One region of the Synechococcus sp. PROS-9-1 genome, then DNA from elsewhere that is predicted to be linked to it. Evidence: predicted binding sites of a transcription regulator. Region 1 holds the regulator's gene; the other holds the start of a gene.

What was found. The regulator NtcA, encoded in region 1, controls nitrogen genes in cyanobacteria. The targets are predictions, from matches to a motif close to GTANCNNNNGNTAC.
Region 2: the regulator NtcA is predicted to act here: its motif matches at 6,259-6,272, upstream of SynPROS91_RS07505 (DUF4278 domain-containing protein).

What each region holds. Positions count from the first base shown of each region.
Region 1 covers NZ_CP047961.1:322,805-330,032, reverse strand. Annotated here, with positions in the region: gene SynPROS91_RS01595 (transglycosylase SLT domain-containing protein) at 1-627, shown strand, start outside; gene SynPROS91_RS01590 (hypothetical protein) at 601-1,098, opposite strand; gene SynPROS91_RS01585 (thioredoxin domain-containing protein) at 1,229-1,774, shown strand; gene thyX (FAD-dependent thymidylate synthase) at 1,809-2,534, shown strand; gene dcd (dCTP deaminase) at 2,586-3,179, opposite strand; gene SynPROS91_RS01570 (cob(I)yrinic acid a,c-diamide adenosyltransferase) at 3,179-3,787, opposite strand; gene rph (ribonuclease PH) at 3,922-4,647, shown strand; gene ntcA (global nitrogen regulator NtcA) at 4,725-5,459, shown strand; gene SynPROS91_RS01555 (DUF3084 domain-containing protein) at 5,511-6,641, shown strand; gene SynPROS91_RS01550 (Holliday junction resolvase RuvX) at 6,638-7,090, shown strand; gene SynPROS91_RS01545 (DUF3146 family protein) at 7,068-7,228, opposite strand, start outside.
Region 2 covers NZ_CP047961.1:1,399,619-1,406,846, reverse strand. Annotated here, with positions in the region: gene SynPROS91_RS07545 (hypothetical protein) at 1-21, shown strand, start outside; gene SynPROS91_RS07540 (rhomboid family intramembrane serine protease) at 6-542, opposite strand; gene SynPROS91_RS07535 (SIMPL domain-containing protein) at 539-1,228, opposite strand; gene SynPROS91_RS07530 (NAD(P)/FAD-dependent oxidoreductase) at 1,407-2,939, shown strand; gene SynPROS91_RS07525 (class I SAM-dependent methyltransferase) at 3,181-3,834, opposite strand; gene SynPROS91_RS07520 (TIGR02450 family Trp-rich protein) at 3,882-4,097, opposite strand; gene SynPROS91_RS07515 (hypothetical protein) at 4,564-5,100, opposite strand; gene SynPROS91_RS07510 (hypothetical protein) at 5,552-6,193, shown strand; gene SynPROS91_RS07505 (DUF4278 domain-containing protein) at 6,357-6,533, shown strand; gene SynPROS91_RS07500 (hypothetical protein) at 6,631-6,897, opposite strand; gene SynPROS91_RS07495 (SDR family oxidoreductase) at 7,002-7,228, shown strand, end outside.

The sequences.
Region 1 (7,228 bases):
CCCCCATCCGATCAGCCATCCAATCCAGGAAAAAAACTCGTGGAAGGTCGCCTTCGTGTTGCCGTCGGCGATGCATGGACGGGCCTGAGTCGTCTTTGGCGCGCCAGTTTGAGACTGGTGAATCAAACCTGCGAAGAGCGACAGCTCCTCCACCGCAGCCAGCATCCGCGCCTGCTCTCGGAGGTGTTTGAGACCGCATCCCAAAAGGAGACGGTCCGGAATGAACTTCTGATGGCCATCGCCAAGCAGGAATCCCGCTTCTCCCCAGGCGTTAGCTCGCCAGTCGGGGCGATCGGGTTGCTGCAGCTGATGCCAGCCACAGCGGAAGAACTAGCCGGAGGTGCACTCAGCCAGGATCAGCTGCGCGAGCCAACACGCAATGCAAGGCTCGGAGCGCGCTACCTCGCGCAATTGCTCGAGCAATGGCAAGGAAACATTGTGCTGGCTATTGCGAGCTACAACGCAGGACCTGGCGCCGCCAGCCAATGGGTCACCCCCGCTTTAAAGAACGATCCCGAGTTATGGATCGAGCAAATCCCCTATCCAGAAACACGCCTCTACACAAAAAAAGTACTAGGAAATCTCTGGGCCTATCTCGGATTAGGTCCCGACCGCTGCGACAGCTGATGCAAGGGGATTCGGCAGATCCTGACCCAACCAGATGCCCACAAGCACCAACGCCGACAACCAAAAGGCCATGACCTGAGGTGGAGGCACCACCTTGATCCGGGTGAGGTCCAGACGGGCCAGCAAGGTGGCAGACGCCAAGATCAACACATCGGAAAGCAAGCTCAGACTGAGCAGATAGAGGCCCACCATGATCACAAGCAGAAGGGTGGTGATCAGGCTGAGCACCCGGCTAGAGGCCATCAATAACGACAGCTGGCGAAGAAGAAGATCTGGCATCGTGCAGAAGAGCACAATCACGAGCGATTGCAACACCTCCACCGTCCAGAACAGGGCGGGAGACACATTTTGCAGAGCAATCAAATGCTCGCTCTCGATCGACCAGTGATGGCCAAGGAAAACTGCAACACCAAACAGCACAAGCAGCAAGGGGGCCCGCAGCGGCAGGACGAGGAAACGAAGAAGAGACATCAGCAAGGAGCCAACGGTTGACTGATGAAATCAGCGAGAAAGCAGATCACAACAACGGAATTGGCTTTCAGACGCTAGCAACAACACACCCAACAGCCTGCCAAAGTAAAACCATTCAAGTCTTCCCGGCATGACCGGCAGTTCCGCCCCCGCCACCCTGACCCCCTTGCAAAAGGGGTTGCTGCTCATGACGGCACTGGTCCTCGCTGCTGGATTATTTCTGCTGCGCAACGGTCTCAACCAGGAAGCACCTCTCGACCAGCTGGCCAGGCAATCGCTGGATCCTGAGGTCGCCCTCAACAACTCCCGGCCCACCGTGCTGGAGTTTTACGCCGATTGGTGTGAGGCCTGCCAAGCCATGGCACCCGCGATGCTCCAAACGGAACAGAATCATGCCGATCAACTTGACGTTGTTCTGGTGAATATCGACAACCCACGCTGGCTGGATTTGATCGACCGGTATGACGTCACAGGGATTCCACAGCTCAATTTATTTTCAGCCGACGGTGTGATGCGCGGCCGTTCGCTTGGAGCGAGAACAGCAGACCAACTGGAATCATTGGCGGTTGCATTGATTAATAATGAGCCGCTGCCTCAGCTTGCAGGAGTTGGTTCCATCAGCAGCGTGACCGCTGCTGAGACGGTTTCAAGCCCAGGCCCCCGCAGCCACAGCTAGACAAAGCATGAACAGTTCATCGCAGACGACACCAATGGACTCTCGTTTTCGAGTTGACCTGATTGCCGCAACCCCGAATCCGCAACAGTGCGTGTATGTGGGAATGCACCAGGACTACAGCGAGGGCTTCGTCGCGGGCGATCGCGAGCAATGGCCGGATGAGACCAAAGCAGGCGAAATCTGCGTCAAACGCCTCCTAGCGGGAGAACGGGGGCATTACGGGCCCATGGAGCATGCCCAGATTGTGTTGAACGTGGGCTGGTTTCCTCATTCCGTGATGCAACAGGCGCGGACGCACCGGGTGGGCGTCAGTTTTGATGTTCAATCCATGCGCTACACAGGCGATCGCATCTGTAGGGCTGCACTTGGAGAACTCGATCTCGAAGAGGTGTTTTATCTGCGCCCCGTTGGTGAGTACAGCGACCGCAAGGGCAAGAAATACCTCTACAGCGAGGCTGAACGCCAAAAAGATTTAAACCACTGCAAAATCAGCGCCGAGCGGTATCAGGAATTGCTTCAGGCGGGCTTTGCGGAAGAACATGCTCGCGGCATCCTCCCCTTCGATTACAGGCAACATTTCGTGGTGAGTTTCACGCTCAGGGCCTTCCTGCATTTCATGGATCTACGCGCCAAGCTCGATGCCCAGCAAGAAATCCGCGAACTCTGCGATTTGATGTGGCCCCATCTCAAAGCTTGGACTCCAGAATTTGCAACTTGGTACGAAAAGACAAGATTGCATAAAGCCCGGCTTGCTCCCTAAAAACAATTTTAGGAATTAACAATCATCATTCATCTCTGAATTCAGCTTGATTTAAACCTTGGCCAGCGTCACCCGCTCGGGTTGATGCTGATATTTACCTTGTCGGTCGCTGTAGGTGGTTTCACAAGGATCCCCTTCAAAAAACAACAACTGGCAGATCCCTTCATTGGCGTAAATACGACAATCAGCACCAGAACTATTACTAAATTCCAAGGTGAGATGACCTTCCCAGCCAGCCTCTGCCGGAGTCGTATTCACAATGATGCCTAAACGGGCATAGGTGCTCTTGCCAAGACAAATGACCGTGATGTTGGGTGGCACTCGCATCTTTTCGAGGGCAACACCGAGGCCATACGAATGCGCCGGAAGGATGAAATAGTCCCCATCCTCGTCATGATGAATGGGGGTTGATTCAAGGTTGTCAGGGTTGAATCGCTTGGGATTCATGATCGTGCCAGGAACATGGCGAAAAATCAAAAACTCCTTAGGCGAAAGCCTCAAGTCGTACCCATAAGAAGAGCAGCCAAAACTAAGAACCGGACTTTTCCGTTGATCCGGATCTAGATGGCGCACTAATCCATTTTGGAAAGGCTCGAGCATCCCTGCATCAGCCTGATCCGTAATCCAGCGATCGTTCTTCAGCATTAGAAACCTCTACGCAATTCCGTGACTTGATCAGCCATCTCCATCATCTCTGCAGGGATCGCCGGCCCCGTCACGATCACATCCATGGCTGATGGCCTTTGCTCCAACACCGACAAGACATCCTCATGGCTCAGATAGCCCAGCTCGATCGCCAAGCCAATCTCATCCAGCACGAGTTGGTCCAACGTGCCTTCCAAGAGATGGGTTTTGCAGATCTCCCAGACCGACTGAACAGCCTCCTTGACCTCATCATCGCGGCTAGAAGCTTCCTCTGAAAGGCATTCCGTCACGGAAGGCCTCAACCATCGAAGTCGATCGCACAGGGTGAGGCGGCTCTCGGGCCCTTGGCCCACACCACCCTTGAGGAACTGGGCGATCAAGACATTGCTACCCAGGCCTGCCGTCCGCAGCGCCTGGCTCAGCACACCAGAAAAGCTCCCCCGAAATGAGGCGGTATGCACCTGGAGCTGCCCTTCTGGAGCTACCAAACGCAGGGGTGGACGAGCCTCTACTGAGGGAAGTCTTCGAAGCCCTGCTTGCTCGAGAGTCCTGTGGTCACCAGTGCGCGGCTCACGGGAATGATGGAGAGGGCTGAGGCTGATGGTCATCACATTCGCCGAGGTCCGGCAAATCCGGATGTGGATGAATCTAGCGGTGAAAATCGAATGCACAAGTGTTTTAACACCATCCATGGTGTGCCAAGCCAACTGGCAGGCTCAAAGCACCTCCGCACCCTGGGCTTATGACCGATACCTCTCGCAATGACGGACGTCAGCCGGGCGACCTTCGCCCCTTCTCGATCAGCTGGGATCCCATGGGATTTGCCCTGAGTTCAGTGATCATCCACAGCGGACGCACCGCTGTTCTTTGCAGCGTTTGTCATCAAGAAGGGGTGCCTCGCTGGCGCAAAGATCAAGGCAAGGGGTGGCTCAGCGCCGAATACCGACTCCTGCCTGGATCAACTCCGGAGCGTCAAAACAGAGAACTGCTCAAATTGAGCGGACGCACCCAAGAGATTCAGCGCCTAATCGGCCGCAGCCTGCGCGCAGCCATCAACATGGAAGCTCTCGGCGAAAACACGTTGAGAATCGATTGCGATGTGATTCAGGCGGATGCAGGCACCCGCACCGCTGCGATCAGCGGATCTTGGGTCGCGCTTCAACGCGCCTGTGAGCGTCTTGTTCAACAAGGGGTCCTCAACACCAACCCTGTCCAATCCCAGGTGGCCGCCGTCTCCGTTGGCGTGATCCACAATCGCCCCCTTCTCGATCTCGACTACAGCGAAGACAGCCAAGCCGATGTGGATCTCAACATCGTGATGAACGAAGAAGGGCATTTGCTGGAGCTGCAGGGCACTGCGGAAGGAGCTCCTTTTAGCCGTGACCAGCTCAATGCCCTTCTTGACCTAGCCGAGCCTGGCCTGAAGCAGATCATGAACGATCAAAGAACGGCGCTCTCCGCTAGGTGAAAATGCGGAGTTTCGTGTTCCTTGCTACATGAGCAGGAGGGGCTGATCCATAGCATCCCGAAGTACGAGTAGGGACCATGGGCGAGGTCAGCCGCGGCTTCAGCCGCTACGCACCACCAACAATTCGCCCGGTGGGCTCGAACTTCGGAAGCCCCTCGGTTCCAGCCAGCCGCACCCTTCAAGACGTTATTCGGGGACTCGATGGTGCCAATACCGAGATGGTGGAGCGTGGGAAAACCATCTTTTTCCCTGGCGACCCTGCTGAAAAGGTCTATCTCATTCGACGAGGTGCCGTCCGCCTCTCCAGGGTTTACGAATCTGGAGAGGAAATCACTGTTGCCTTGTTACGTGAAAACAGTTTGTTTGGGGTTCTGTCGTTACTAACAGGTCACCGCTCTGATCGCTTCTACCACTCAATCGCTTTCACAAGAGTGGAGATGGTGACGGCTCCAGCCACATCTGTTCGGCAGGCTATCGAAGCTGACACCAGTGTTGGCTTGCTGTTGTTGCAGGGTCTGTCCAGCAGGATTCTTCAGACCGAAACGATGATCGAAACCCTCACCCATCGGGACATGTCATCTCGGCTGGTGAGTTTTCTGCTGGTGCTGTGTCGAGATTTCGGCGTGCCTGGTCAACGTGGCATCACCATCGACCTACGCCTTTCACACCAAGCCATCGCCGAGGCCATCGGTTCCACACGCGTGACAATCACTCGTCTCCTTGGGGACCTCAAGTCATCGAGCCTTGTCGATATCGATCGCAAAAAGATCACTGTTCTCGATCCAATCGCTCTAGCCAAACGGTTCAGCTGACCATTCAGGTGAAGATGGAGCTCACGTCCGAACTCTGATCCTTCATTCTCCGTGACCGGTTGGTTTCTACTTCTCGCTTTGCTTGTGCTTGGAGGCGTGCTCTCCACTCTGGGAGACCGCCTTGGCTCTCGCGTAGGGAAAGCTCGGCTGAGCTTGCTTGGACTGCGTCCGAAGCGCACGGCAGTGGTGATTACGGTGTTAACGGGCAGCCTGATTAGTGCGCTTTCCCTTGGACTCTTGCTGTTGGTGAGTCGGCAGCTGAGGGTCGGCCTGTTTGAACTCAATGCTCTCGAATCCAAATTGCGGAGCAGTCGCGCCGACCTCAAAACAAGCAAACGCGCTCAGAAGCAAGCCGGCAAAGAGCTCACAACGGCCCAACAGCGAGCGGCAGAACTGCGTCGCACCCTCAAGCCCCTCCAGGAACAAACCCGATCCTTAGAAGAGGAGCGGCAGCGATTGAGCCAAGACGTGGATGCGAAAGATGTTGAGATCCAACGCACCGAGCAGGAACTCTCGGCCGTGCGCTCGCAAATTCGTAGTGGCGAGAAGGAACTCAATCAACTGGAAGACTCTCTCTTAGCGCTGCGGCGCGGAAACGTCGCCATTAGCAGCGGTCAGCCACTTGCCACCGCGACCCTGAAGCTCGAACGCCCCGATCAGGCAAAAGCGGTCATTGATCAGCTACTGCGAGACGCCAATCTTCAGGCCTATCAAAAAGTGCTTCCTGGCCAACCGGTTGAGCGCCAGCTCCTGCTGGTTCCTCGACCCGATATCCAGCGCTTGGAGCAAACGATTCGCAAACCTGGAACCTGGGTTGTGAACATCCGCTCAGCAGCCAATGTGCTCCTTGGCGAAACCGTTGTGTACGCCTTCCCTGAAGTGCGCCCCAATGTCACGGTAACCAGGGAGGGTGAGGTGTTAGCCCGCACCACCCTCGCGAGCAATGAACGTGACCCAGAAGCCGTACGCAACCGACTGAACCTTCTCCTTGCCTCCACCTTGGCCGAGGTGCAAAGACGCGGTTCTCTCAGCAAGGGCCTGCAATTTGATGGCAGTGCCATCAATGCGCTTGGCCAAGAGCTGATCGACCGCAACGGAGGACTCACTGCGCTGGAAGCGGTCGCTTTACGGCGCAGCGAAACGGCAGATCCGATCGCCATTCAGTTGCGCCTCAGCCAATGAAACGCGTCGTAGCCCTGGATCCCGGTCGAAGCAAATGTGGGTTGCTGCTAGCAGACACCGCCACGAACACCGTGCTTCAAGGCAGGGTGATCCCCAGCACTGAGGTCCTTGAGCAGCTTCGCGCCTGGATGGAGGAGGCTCAGGGGACGTCAGCTCAGATTGATGAGCTGGTGATCGGTGATGGCACCAGCAGCACGATCTGGCAACAACAACTTCCCTCAAGCCTGAAGGTCCGCGTCGTGGACGAAACCGGGACCACCCTGCGAGCCCGAGAGCGTTACTGGCAGTTATGGCCTTCACGGGGCTGGAAACGCTTGCTTCCTGCGGGCCTGCGCATCCCATATGGCGATCTCGACGCCATCGCCGCACTCGTGATCCTCGAAGATTATTTAGATCGGCCTTTGCAATGGCCAGGTCCCGATCCCCTCAAAACCGGGCCCTCACCGTGAAGGTGTAGTCCCCTCCCGGCTCAAGGTCATAGTCAGATTTCACAAGAAAACGCAGGAGCGCGTCTTGAATCAAAGCTCGCCCCAGAGAGGGCTCCACACTCAGCTCACCACGATCAAAAAACCAGCTGAACTGCCAAT
Region 2 (7,228 bases), 1.1 Mb from region 1:
GAGGATCAGGCTGACGACTGATGGGGCTCACGTGACACAGCTCCGGCTGCCAAAAGGCCAGCGATGAATCCACTCGCATGGCCAATCCAGCTCACTCCCGCGGGTGAAGCCCAAGGCAGCAATCCAGGGAGGGCGCTTCCGTAGAAGGCAACGGCAATCACGCTCAAAGCGATGGCCATCGGTCGTCGTTCGAGAAATCCGATGAGCACGAGATAGCCAAGGAGTCCATAGACGACACCAGAGAGTCCGTGGCTGCCCACAGGCCAAAACAACCAGAGCGGAATTTCGAGAAGAATCACGGCAATCCAAACCGCCACATAACCGCGCAGGCTTTTCAACAGCACGAGATAGCTAAGGGGTAGAAAAACAATGCTGTTCCCGATCAGGTGACCTAGATCTCCATGGCTGAATGGAGCGGTGATCAGGGTCCACCAAGGTGTGCCAGGCCCCATAGCCAAATTCCATCGTCCGCCTAGCAGGAGTTGATCGATGCCTTCCTGAAGCCAGGACAGACCTAAAAGGATCAAGGGAAGAACGATCACTGCACTCTGAATGTCACTCCCATCACCGCAGTGATGTCTTTGTCGATGGTGCTGGTGTCATAGGAGCCATAGCTCCCCATTTTGGTGGAGTTCGGCACGGTGATTTGGAAGGTACCTGTGTCGGCATTGGTAATCGCTCCAATGCCGGAACCAGCCTCACCTGCGATCGCAATCGCTCGATCTCGAGCATCGGCAGTGGCTTTGGCCAGCATGTCAACGCGCTTTTCAGCCAATTTTGTGTAGGTGTAAGCCGGTGGCTGAATCGCCAACGACACACCATCACCAATCAGGTTGCTGATGGAGTTCGATGCCTTGCGGATTAAGGCCACATCTGAGCTGCCAACGTGGATGGATTGACGTGCTGTCCACTCCGTATTGGTGAGCATCCCGGTCACACGGTTGCGAATGTCGTTGCGATCAGTTCGTAAAACAGTGAGTTGGGTGTTGCTTTCTGGAATGCCCGCATCTTGCAGAAAGGCGAGCGCTCGCTTCAAATCGGGTTGCAGATTTTGATAGGCCTGCTGCTGGCTGAGACCATTGCCGCTCACGGTCACGGTCCAATCTGCGTAGTCGCTACGAAGCCGTTCGGTGCTGGCACCGGTCACGGTCACGGTGTCTGTTGCGGTTCGAATCCCTTTCACGGCAACAGCTCCAGCCAGAACAAGCCCGCAGCTCAGCACCAACATCGGCAACACCAGGGGAGGCGTTCGACGCCATAGGGAAAGTTGGTGCTGGCCTGGGGGGGGGTGTTCTGGCACTGACTTTCGGCTTTCCACCATTTCAACCGATCTTTGGATTGAGACGTGTTTTTCGCGATCACAGCTGTGACTGGCTATGACCCAAATCAAGACCGTTGAGTCATTGATGCCAAAAAGCGCTGAGGTGATCGTGATCGGCAGTGGGATCGGCGGCTTGTGCTGTGCCGCACTCACTGCCCGAGCGGGTAAGGAGGTTTTGGTCCTTGAAGCCCATAGTCAGCCAGGCGGTGCTGCCCATGGCTTTGAACGGCAGGGCTATCGCTTTGAATCTGGTCCATCCCTTTGGAGTGGGTTATCGCGTTGGCCAAGCAGTAACCCGCTCGCCCAGATCCTGCGTGCTTTGGATCAGCCCCTGGATGTCCTGACCTACAAAGACTGGGATGTCTTGTTTCCGGAAGGCCATCTCCGCGTTGGGGTTGGCGGTGATGGATTTGAGCGCGTGGTGGAGAGGTTGCGCGGACCTGAGGCTGTGGCTGAGTGGCAGCGGTTTACAGAGGTGCTGCAGCCGATCGCAGCAGCAGCAGATGCCCTGCCGTTGCTGGCGTTACCAGCATCCGTGGATGGGATTGGTCCTCTGTTGAGACGGAGTGGACGCCTGGTGCAGCACTTGCCAGCTATCCGCCATCTCAGTGGTGCATTTGGCCCTTTAGTGGACCGTCATCTGCAGGATCCATTTCTGCGTCACTGGGTGGATTTGCTCTGTTTTTTGATCAGCGGTATGCCGATGGCTGACACCAACGCAGCCGCGATGGCCACCTTGTTTGGTGAGTGGTTTGACCCTGAATCGTGCCTCGATTTTCCCAAAGGAGGCAGTGCGGCCGTGGTGGATGCTCTCGTGTGTGGCCTCGAGGCTCACGGCGGCAGCTTGCGGCTAGGTGCAAGGGTGAGTCAGGTGTTGCTCGATGGTGATCGGGCCATCGGAGTGCAACTCAGTAACGGCGAGACCCTTTACGCCGATGTGGTGGTGAGCAATACGGATGCCTGGGGTACGGCGGCTCTTTTACCCGAGACGGCTGCGAAGGCTTGGAGTCAGGAACGACTGTCCACACCTGCTTGTCATTCGTTTCTGCATCTTCACCTTGGCTTTGATGCGACTGGTCTTGAGGACCTACCGATTCATACGGTTTGGGTCGGAGATTGGGAACGTGGGATCGATGCTGATCGCAATGCTGTGGTGGTGTCGATTCCATCTGTGCTCGATCCCTCGATGGCACCGGAGGGCCATCATGTGCTGCATGCCTATACCCCTGCCAACGAACCCTGGTCAGAGTGGGCCGATCTCAAGAGGGGAACGGCGGATTATCAGGAGAAACGCGGACAACGCTGTCAGGTGTTTTGGGATGTATTGGAGCAACGCATCCCCGATCTGCGCAGTCGTTGCCAAGTAGTAATGGAGGGGACTCCTCTTACCCACCGTCATTACCTATCCACCCATCAAGGAAGTTATGGGCCTGCTTTGTCAGCAGCGAAGGGGCTGTTCCCTGGGGTCACCACTCCCATTCAGGGATTGCTGCAGTGTGGATCGAGTTGTTTTCCTGGAATTGGAATTCCACCTGTTGCTGCGAGTGGTGCGATGGCAGCTCATGCAATCACAGGTCGTAAGGCTCAGCGGGACTTGCTTCGCAGGCTAGAGCTGTAAGCATTTTATTTGTAATCCTGAAAAGATCAGTTTTTCAATGGTAAGGAATGATTTAAGTGATAAGCAAGTTAATTGCTAAATGGCTTATTCTTGATTCACTTTAATCTAGGAAGATTAATAATGCAAATGTGATTTAAGATTTATTGCTTTGATTGGCATGGAATATTTTAATTTTATTGCATCATTGGCTAGGCGTAGAAAGCTGAGCTTCTTTTCAAGTATTTTCTTGCCTTGTTGATAATTAGCCAATACTTTTACGTGCGACCACTGCAAAAAATGGGTCGCCTTTCCCACCCACTATTCCCATCAACCCAGCGGATTTTGTTTCTTCAGCAAACACCCGTACGTCAGACCAGCCATTGGCTTGCAGCACTGTGCCCACGTAGTCGAGATGCTGTTTGTCGTCGTTATCAGTCCACACTTGTGGTGCCTTTGTAAAAAACATCCGATTTGAGAACGCAACGATGGCTGTGCCATTGGGCCTCGTGACGCGAAGCATTTCCGCTGCGACATTTTCGGGTTGTGTCCAGTACTGCCATGCAGCAACGGCAAGACAGGCATCAACGGATGCATCCTTTAAGGGGATGGTGGGCTCCAGGTTCATGTCTTGGACGTAGTGGCTGTCGAGCCGTGGGTTGGCTACGAGTTCCGCCTCATTCATGCCATGGCCAATCACGCGCTCGTAATGGACTTCTTCTGGCAAGTGACTCACCCAAGACGATCCCAGGTCAAGCACAACAGCTCCAGACGGAATGTGCTCTCTGTAAAAACTGGTGAGACGTGTCCTAAAGCCTTCGTCTAAATGCTGGACGAAGCGAGGTTCTGAATAAAAAACGCGATCAGGCTCGCGGTCGAGCTTGTATCGCTGGTCTTCAGTAAGAATTTGAACTGCCATGAACGCATTTTGGCGAGTTTGTTGGCTGCCCTGCGAGCACGAAGTCCTCACTCATCTGGTGGAAGCTGTTGCCAACCGCTGGTCCAAAGCTCTTGGTTCTTGAGTTCGTTCCAGTTGATGCGTAGACGAACGCTTGAATCAAGCACTGCTTCCAGTTCCACCCATCGCGATTGTCCTTTGCCGCCCTGAAGGATCAGGCGAAAATGCCGGAAGCCCTCCTGGGGCATCACGCTTGTCCAGGCTTTAGCAATAGTCCAGCTCATGTTTAAGGTATGGAGATTTTCCTTGAAAAGTTTTAATTCTGGCTGGTCGATTGTGAGTCTCAGTATTGGTAGGCCATCAAACTATTTTGATTCTCAGGAGCGTAAGTCGTGAGATTCCCTATAAAATTCAATTGTTTCGATTGTAAGACGGTCAATTCTGTGGGGAATCTGCTTGAGCTTATGATCAATTGAATTGAATCGGCGCATTGGCAAAATTAGCAGAAACAGGCGTTAAAAGTCTCCAGCAATTCAATACAGCAGGAGATGGTCGAATTGTCGCATTCCATAAATCTGTTTTGAACGGATTGATTAGGAGATTTGGCCTTTCGACGTATCAACTTCTATGGCTTTCATTTTTAAAGGGAATCGTGCTCACCATGATTGCGATCTGTGTTTACTATGAGCTTCGTTGAGACTGTATTATTATCGCATCTTTAGTTTCTAGGATACATTGTCTTTATGTTGTTCAATTCTGAACGGTTAACTTATTGATCTTGGTGGCTTTTACCCATGCGGCAATTGCTTCAAGGTCAGTGCGATTAGGAATACAAAGGCATCCACTTCCTGGATTGCAATGATGGATGCCGAGTCCGCTTCGCTCTGTTTTGAATTGTGGCTGAAGGTTCAACCAGATGTCTGTTCCCCATGGCTCTGGCTGCCCAAGTAGATAATCTCCGATTGGTAGAGCTGCTCCATTCCCTGGACTCCAACGTCGATCAGCCGTTGGCTTGGTGTTGTATCCGCTGATGGCAGACCATCGGGCAAGGCGTTCGCTCCCTTGAAACAATTCAACCACCCATGGGCCGTTGCTGGTAAGACGCCTAGCTTTGAGCGAAAAGCTATCTTGATTTCCCTGTAGGAGGGCAGGATTTGGACCTGTTTGGCCAGGATCAAGCTGTTTTGTTTTTTCTGTCTTGCTGCGTTGGGTGTCATGTTCGCTTGTGGACTGCTTTGCCGAATTTCCTGGCTCACAGCTCATGATCAACAGCAAGGATGCTGCCAAGAACAGCCCTTTGATGACGTGAAGCATTGCTTTGAAATGCATAGCTTTTCTCGTGGTTGCTCTTTGCTGTGATCTGAAAAAATCAATGTTTCCTTGTCAAGCTTCGATGCTTGTTAGTCAGTGACTTTGGATTATTTGAGCTTTAGCAAATCATAGCTTATCATGTAAAAACTATCTTTGATTCAGCTTTTTGTTCGCCTTTTGTTGTCGATCTGACTGATTTCTTTTCCCGCATTGGCTATTTAGAATGGCTGTTTTGGGCCTAAGTGTTGCATGATCTCTTGCTAACCAATGGCTTTTGGTTGATACCGGTTTTTTGGCTGTGAACGAGAGGTCTTGCTACCCATGAGTGGTGATCTTTTTTACTGATATGAAGCGTTTGGTTCGTTTTGGTGTTGTGGTGTCTGGGGTAGCCACTCTTTCATCTCTGCACTTTTAAACGGGTCCTGCAATGGTCTCTGCTAAAACCATTGCTCGTGCTCAGGGCGTGTGCCGATTGATGAGTGGCGGTGCTGTCGAATTTCAGGGTCATTGCCTGAGTCAACAAAAGGTCAATGCTGGCAACACCGTGTTGGTGATCAAGCTTGAAAATGGCTCCACCTATCGCTTTCGCGGACCTTCCAAGGAGGCTCTGCAAATTGAAACATCCTCTGGCTTGCACAACGCCCAATTTCGTGATGGTGGGACTAGAAATGTTTTTGCATGGAACGATCGAGGTCAAGCGCAGCGCCTTGCAGTTCGTTTAGAAACCGCGCACGATCCGAGTCCTCGCTATGACAATCCTTCTTCAACGAGTACGGGGTCTGCAATCGGAGCGTTTGCAGGAGCTTTAATCGGAAGTTTGATTCAAGGTCACTCTGGCCATGGCGGTGGAAATCAGCGCCAGCATGCAGAGTCAACCTGTCTTCGCGCGGTCTCAAATCAGGTTGGGCGCAGCCGTGATTCCCTTCAGATCGTTGGGACTGAAAGGTATAAGGGTGGTTTTTCCGTACGTGTCAATGTTCCTCGAGCAAAGGCTCCCTGGCTTTGCCGTGTGAATGGTGAAGGTCATGTGGTGCAAGTGGAGCACACCCATCCCAATGGCTTTCTTTGATCCTGATTTGTGTCTTTGTATCGTGATGAACGACGATCTGCTTGACCAATCACTATGTTTATGCAGTAGCAACCGCTACGCATTGCATCGTTCACCTCGTTTTTGCGAGGCGCAGACCAGCCCAAGCCAAGGAACGGGGACTTGGGCTTTCTCGGAGAACATCATGAGCACTCTTCTTTATAGAGGCCAGTCCTACGCAGCCCATCAGCCTTCTGCTGCTAAATCCTGTGTGGAGCTAACCTATCGCCACGAGCATTACAACACTTGTCGTGAACAGGTCAGGGCTGAAATGCAACAGCATCCAGTTTTGAGTTATCGGGGCGTTCGTTACTCCAAGTAACCAAGCTCCCACACCCATTATTTTGAGTGGTTTAGTTTGTTGCCCGGTTGCTTCTGCAATCGGGCTTTTATTTGGAATGTTCAGATAAATTTAGTTGTTATTTATCCCAGATACTCTTGCAGTTTGCTTTTTTATATTGTGCTTTTGCTTTGCGGTAGCTTTTGTTTTGCTCTGATAGTTCCTTGCTGGCCTCTTTTGTGGCTTCACCATCGTCATTGCTTGAGATGATATAGCGATTGATGCTCATTTTTGAGCCAAGGCTATTCATGATTCTTGTGAGTAGCTCACACTCTGTTGTTGCTTGGCTTTGGCCTGCATGCAAGCTCATAAGGGTCAGTATTGCTGCAGCTATTGAGGTTCTCATGGTTTGATGCGTCAGTTTTGACGTTGATGATGATGCGTTGCTGTTCGGTTCACCTTAGATCTCCCTTATCATCAATTTCAAAATTATTCTATTAACGCTTTCACATGAGTCAGCGAATGATTGCGATTTCTGGGGCCTCTGGAAAAACAGGGTTTCGAATTGCAGAGGAGTTAATGGCTTATGGAGACCGTCCGCGTTTGTTGTTGAGATCTGAGTCGGTGATTCCCGATACCCTCTCCAAGGCTGAGCAAGTTCGGCTCAGCTTGCAAGATCCAAGCGCTTTGGATTCAGCCTTAAAGGGTGTGGATGCCTTAGTGATTGCAACGGGTGC